DNA from 2 places in the Peribacillus sp. NPDC097895 genome. Region 1 is predicted to be linked to the other one. Evidence: riboswitches for the same ligand, from Rfam matches in the RefSeq annotation. Region 1 holds a riboswitch; the other holds the start of a gene.
The links. Region 1 has a riboswitch for ZMP and ZTP ahead of ACQKMH_RS25530 (APC family permease). Riboswitches for the same ligand answer to the same signal wherever they lie in the genome.

Region 1 (3,431 bases):
CAAAGACAATTAGAATCACAATGATCCATTCTACGAATAATCCCCTGATCGAATGGCTGATGTTAGAAAAACCATCCATAATGTTATACAAAATTTCGGTTTTACTTTTCAAGATTTTATACCGATCATTCAATTCAAAAAAATCCAGCATGCTGTCATAAAATTCGCCGGCAATGCTGCTTGTCCATGTAATATCGGGTTTATCCAGAATCATGATATACGCAAGGGTGTTGTACTCGTGACGTACGATTTTGGCCGTCGTCCTCGCTAGTTCCTTGTTGCCGATTCTTAGCTTGCCTTTTTCCAGTCGGTCTATCATGGTTTCGAGCTTGTCGTGGATTTTTCCGAGTTGTTCCTCAGTTTTTTCGAGTGCTACCGATTTTGCAAGAACAGTGGAAATTAATTCAGGGTAGAAAAATTCAACTTTTGGCACCACTACATATTCGTCGGTAAACTTGATGTTTTCAGTTTCTCTGAAGTGAAGGTTGTAATCGTCCGTATATCTATCTACAAGGGCGAGATCAATATCCGGCTCGAAAGAATGGATAAAGGTTAAAAATTCCTTTATCTCATCCGCGTGTGTGTAATTAATGAAGACAATGCTGCCAAAGGAAAAAACCAGCACCTGTTGTGATTCGTTCACATTTTTATTAAGGATGGAATTTAGAATATCGTCATTAAGGATTAATGGCTCTTCCCAGGTGAATTTTTTGGGAATGCCGCAATGAATGGCGATTTTGTTCAAATCAATTTCATTAGTGATTGCAAATGCTTTAAAGGTAATTGGCTCCATTTATATCACTCTCTTCAGCAGATTGGTCTTTTTTCGATTTTATTCTAGCTTTCCAAAAACATGCTTGAAGAATTCTTGAAGTGTCCCTTTTGTGGAAATCATTCAGAATGTATAAAAAGGATGAGTAAGAAAGTGAAATATACTCACACAAACCGTCTCAGAAAAACAGAGTAATCGTCAGTCACGGAAATAAAAATAATATGGAATCACTTATATTGGTGACGGCTACCATCCTTGGGGAAGTAGTTCAAGAATTTATGAGGGCAATAAACAAGATAATCAATTTTAGCTTAGCGATTTTTCTTAATGAACAGGTGCTTTAGCTGAAGGTTCCCCAACTTGTGCATGGCTTTTTTTAGGAAGAAAAGAACAGTTATTGTAGAAAAATGCTCAACAAAGGTATGAGGTACTCCAGGTATATCCTCTATTGGATCATGAGATTTTAACTAACTGGTTCATTATTCCTATGTAAATGTTGTTGGGATATAATTTGTAAAATATGAACGGTTTATTTTGTGGATATAAGCTCTTAAAGATTTTTAAGTATAATGTTAAAAAGAAAATGTTTTTATTGATGTAGCATGTGTTCTAAAAATCGAATGTTTGTTTTTTGAACTTTAATTCACCTAATTTTTTCAAATTTAAAAGAATATTGATAGGGAATTACGAAAAATCCATGGGGATATTTATAAAATATAAATATTATTCAAGTATTGTGAAATTTAAAATAATCCTATATACTAAAAAAAAAACTATTTTCCTATATGTAACTGGCGCAACATGGATTACCATGGGGGAGCATATAGAGTATAAGCCGCGCGCCTGGGCAAACACTTGATTTTTAGATCAAGTGTTTTTTATTTTCCTAGGAAGAGGTGTAGGTAGAGATGAGTAATATGCATAGAAAGATGGGGACTTTTGCTTTAACTATGACAGGTATTGGTTCTATTATCGGCTCTGGTTGGTTGTTCGGAGCGTGGAAAGCTGCCCAGATTGCTGGACCAGCAGCTATTTTTTCTTGGATTATCGGTATGGTTGTAATTTTATTTATTGCATTATCTTACGCAGAGCTTGGGGCAATGTTTCCTGAAGCTGGAGGAATGGTTAAGTATCCTCAATATTCGCATGGCTCTTTTATTGGATTTATAGCTGCGTGGGCGAACTGGATATCTATCGCTTCGACTATTACAGTTGAGGCAATTGCTTCAGTACAATATATGAGTACGTGGCCTTGGGAATGGGCCAGTTGGTCTCATTCTTTAGTTGATAACAATATCTTAACGACTAAAGGATTATTCATAGCTTCTTTACTATTATTGTTCTATTTCTTCGTCAACTATTGGACAGTTAACCTTTTTGCTAAGGCAAATTCATTTATTACTATTTTTAAATTAATTGTTCCAGGTGTAATGGCAGGATCCTTATTTTTTGCTGGATTTCATGGTGGAAACTTTACAAGTTCTCAAGGTATCGCACCATATGGTTGGGCAAGCGTTTTAACAGCAGTAGCTACTTCTGGTATCGTGTTTGCGTTTAATGGATTTCAAAGTCCCGTAAATATGGCAGGAGAAGCGAAGTCGCCGAATAAGTCTATACCTATTGCTGTTATTGGGTCTATTTTAATTGCAGGTTTTATATACGTTATTTTACAAGTCGTGTTTATCGGTGCAGTGGATCCGTCTATGATCGTGAACGGATGGAGTCATCTGAATTTCAATTCACCTTTTGCTGATTTGGCAATTGCTCTTAGTCTTAACTGGTTAGCGATTGTATTGTATGTAGATGCGTTTGTATCACCGTCTGGTACAGGAGCTACTTACACAGCTACAACTTCGCGTATGCTTTATGGAATGCAGAAAAATGGGTACTTACCGAATATCTTTGGTACATTACATCCACTTTATGGTGTTCCTCGTCCAGCGATGTTATTAAACTTAGGCGTATGTTTTATCTTTTTATTTTTATTCCGCGGATGGGGCGTACTTGCTGAAGTGATTTCAGTTGCTACACTTATCTCGTACATCATGGGGCCAGTTGCATTGACAACATTAAGACGTACAGCTTCTCATTTTAATCGTCCATTTCACTTAAAAGGCGCTTCTATTATTGCACCTTGTGGATTTGTTTTCGCATCGCTTACTTTATACTGGGCGCGTTGGCCATTAACAGGAGAAGTCGTTTTCATCATTGCCATTGGACTACCTATTTACTTTTATTATCAAGCTAAAAATAAGTGGAACGGATTCAAAAAACAATTTTTATCAGGTGTTTGGATGCTTCTTTACTTAGGTTGTATGATTTTCATTTCTTATATTGGAAGTGAGAAGTTCGGCGGAAAAAATATTCTTACATTTGGTTGGGATATGGTGGTCATCGCATTGTTAGCACTTGGTTTCTATTGGTGGGGAGTCAAGAGCGGGATTAAAACAGAATACATGGCTGAGGCTGAAAAAATTAACAAAGAATTTATCAATAAATAACTTTTATAGTAGACACCGCAATATGAGTAAAAAGAAAACATGGTTACTTTATTACCATGTTTTCTTTAGTTTATAAAAAAAATTTATAGGTGGATTCATTATGGAATATTATAAAATTATTTAAAATAGTGGTAAAGAATCGCAAAGAGTGCTTTTAC
Region 2 (3,431 bases), on a different contig from region 1:
TGAGGCTTGTACTAATGATGATCATTTGAGCAAGAAAAAATTAAATAATGCGAGTTGTGACGATGCCTGCGATTTGTTTAATTTTTTCTTCCAAACCAGGGATGATATCGCCGTTTACTTCTCCGTCAATGTCGATGATCGTATACGCATAACCCCCACGGCTTCTGTTAACCATGTCAGCGATGTTCAAATTAAAGCCGGATACAGCCAGTGTGATTTGTCCAACCATGTTCGGAACGTTTTCGTGGAACGTTGCCACACGACGGTTTCCTGTATAAGGAAGGGAAGTGTTTGGGAAATTCACAGAGTTCTTGATGTTCCCTGTTTCTAAAAAGTTCTTCAACTGACGAGCAGCCATGATGGCACAGTTTTCCTCTGACTCTAGCGTAGAGGCACCAAGATGCGGAATTGGAACGACATTTTTCATTTTCAACACATTTTCATTCGGGAAGTCTGTAATGAACTTTCCTACTTTTCCGCTTTCAAGTGCAGCTGCCATATCATTTTCATTCACTAGCTCGCCGCGTGAGAAATTCAAAATATGAACGCCTGGCTTCATGATGCTGAATGTTTCTTCGTTAAACATTCCTTTTGTGTCGTCCGTTAATGGCACATGTACTGTAATATAATCAGATTCTGCAAACAATTGTTCAATCGTCATGGCGCGCTGTACATTGCGGGACAAGTTCCAAGCTGTATCAACAGAGATGAACGGGTCAAACCCAATGACGTCCATATCCAAATCCAGGGCATCATTCGCTACAAGTGCACCAATCGCACCTAAACCGATTACGCCAAGAGTTTTCCCCTTGATTTCTTTACCAACGAATTGTTTCTTTCCTGCTTCAACAAGTTTTGGAATTTGTTCTCCTTCGCCTTCCAGCGTCTTTGTCCAGGCCACACCAGCAAAAAGGTTACGAGATGAAGCCATCAATGACGTCAGTACCATTTCTTTTACGGCGTTTGCGTTAGCACCAGGTGTATTGAAAACAACAATTCCTTGATCGGTGCATTTGTCGACCGGAATATTATTGACTCCCGCGCCTGCCCTTGCGATTGCTTTTAAATCAGTGCCGAATTCCATTGCATGCATATTAAAGCTGCGAAGAACGATCGCATCAGGGTTTTCACTGTCATTGTCGACCGTAAAATCGCCTTTGTTGAATACATTTAGCCCGCTTTCGGCAATATTATTTAACGCCTTGATCGTTTTCACTTTTTCTAAAGTTATTGTGCTCATTTTGTTTGCTCCTCTTTGATCATGATAGTTTTTAGATTTCAAAATATTAACAAGATTTTAAACCCATGAAAATCTGCATTCCTTTAAAACTTCACTATCTTCTGTAAATACACAGAAAGAGGCAAGGGATAAAATCCCTTACCTCTGCCCAGGCGAACGGCTACGACACTATGTGTTCCCTCACGGTTATCCGTGTTTCGCCAGTTGCACATAGTCTTTTCATTTATTTTATTTTATCAAATTATTCAGCAATCTTCAATATTAATTTAAAGGTTTATCTCTTTTTTTAATTTCTTTCACTAAGGCAAAGCTGGACTAATAAAAGAAAATCATTAAAGAATACAATGATAGGAGATAAATAGAATCCTATAAAAAGAACCCAGCAAGGTAATGACTGGGTTCCAATAATCAATTCATTTTAGTGATGGCGATTGACTGTATGATCTATTAGCGCCCGTCAGTTTGCAGCGGCCTGACCACAATATAATCCAATTCATAAAATCCTTGATCTTTCATGAACGTGATCGTATTGGTGCCTTTTTTCAGGGGAACCTCCATTTTTGTGGCCATGAAACGTCCCCAGTTACGCGTATTTTGATATTTCAACGAGCTTGCTTCGCCATTGACAATCATTTTGCCTGTTGCAGGATCGAGACCATTTGCAAACCAAATATCAACGTTGTAATTTCCCGCTTTAGGAACATTGACTTGATTGAACTTCACATAGCTATCGGCAAAATCGATTCCGCCAACATAGCTTCCTCCGGATGCGTTGGGTTCGTTCGTTCTCACTGATGCACGGAAAAGGTCTGCTTGTTCCGCTTCATATTTGGCTGCACCTGTGTCTGCCAATTTCTCTGTCACTTCAGGGAAATAAGTGATACGCAGGTTCTGCGCTCCATAAGGAACCATCGTTATGTTTTCAGTCGGCTCCTTGGAGAGAATCGGACCAGCAGGCGGCTCTGCGCTTTCTACATTATTGGCTGCCTTGCCCCATGTTGGAATTTTTTTCGCTTTGGCTACCAGCTTAACTGGTGTCGTCGCTTGCTTGAACGGATTCTCCGGCATTGGTCCGGTAATCACATCGATGGATTTTTCCGGATGCTCCCTGTCAATGAGCAAACCATAATTCCATGGATTATCCGCTTTCACCGTATACTCATTGAATCCCAGAGCAGATGCATCGAAGCCTGGCAATTCAGCAATTGGCTTATCCTTAACCTGCCAATTCTCTTTCATTTGCAGGGAGTACACAAGCGGACCGCGTTCAATTCCAATGGAATTATTGATCCATGTTGTCGTTTTAAGCTTCATCGGTACTTGAAGAACAACTTTATCGCCGCTCTTCCACTTTCTGTTGATGCTTACATACTCTCCTGCTTTCACAGCTTTCACACTCTCTCCATTCACCGTTACGGTTGGTTTGACCGACCACGCCGGGATACGCAGTTTAAGCGGGAACTGCACCTTTTTAGACGACGTTATATTAAATTTGATTTGATCCTCAAATGGATAATTTGTGGTCTCCTTAATCGTAACATTTGCCTTTTTCAGTCTTACGGATACCTGGCTTGGCCCGTAGGCAATGACTCCGATGCCTCCATCGGCAGATGCTGCCCACATATTCTTCACGAAATATGGCCAGCCCATATGCATATTGAAGCGGCAGCACGGATAACCGGAAGTCGGCGAAGGCATCATCCCGTTGGAATAGTTTTGTTTAAAGCCATGATCTGCATGGTTGCTCTCCACTTGATTAGGTAAGGAATAATATTGATGGTTCTTGATTTCCTTATCCATAGCCCCAGGAAGAGAATTAAACGTGATTTTTTCTAAATCATCGCCAATCTTCGGATCGCCAAGAATCATCGCAGATTCCTCATTACTTTGCATTCGCTCTGTGATGGCACAAAGTTCAACCCCCTGCGTGGAAGAGGTTCCAGCGAGCATTTCAGTACCGGAAGTCATGCCGGTGATCTGATTATGATTCGATAAATTTTTCACTCCCGCCCCGAAAGCTTCACGATCGCTTTTGGCATGTGAACGTTGGTAGTAAACGGCAGGCATTTTAATCGCTTCATTCACATTGACGGAATGGATTGGTTGGAAATCACTGCCAAAGTCTTGGAACTTATTTTTGTTAAATATGTCAGCAATCGGATAGCCCTGCCCTGCCAGCAAATCTGTCAGT

Region 2: it holds a riboswitch for ZMP and ZTP, as region 1 does, so the genes downstream of both, ACQKMH_RS00805 (phosphoglycerate dehydrogenase) here and ACQKMH_RS25530 (APC family permease) in region 1, are expected to answer to the same signal.

Annotation. Positions count from the first base shown of each region.
Region 1 covers NZ_JBNNSH010000008.1:187,469-190,899, reverse strand. Annotated here, with positions in the region: gene ACQKMH_RS25535 (RMD1 family protein) at 1-793, opposite strand, end outside; ZMP/ZTP riboswitch at 1,550-1,628, shown strand; gene ACQKMH_RS25530 (APC family permease) at 1,681-3,273, shown strand.
Region 2 covers NZ_JBNNSH010000001.1:176,244-179,674, reverse strand. Annotated here, with positions in the region: gene ACQKMH_RS00805 (phosphoglycerate dehydrogenase) at 41-1,240, opposite strand; ZMP/ZTP riboswitch at 1,380-1,458, opposite strand; gene ACQKMH_RS00800 (family 16 glycoside hydrolase) at 1,688-3,431, opposite strand, start outside.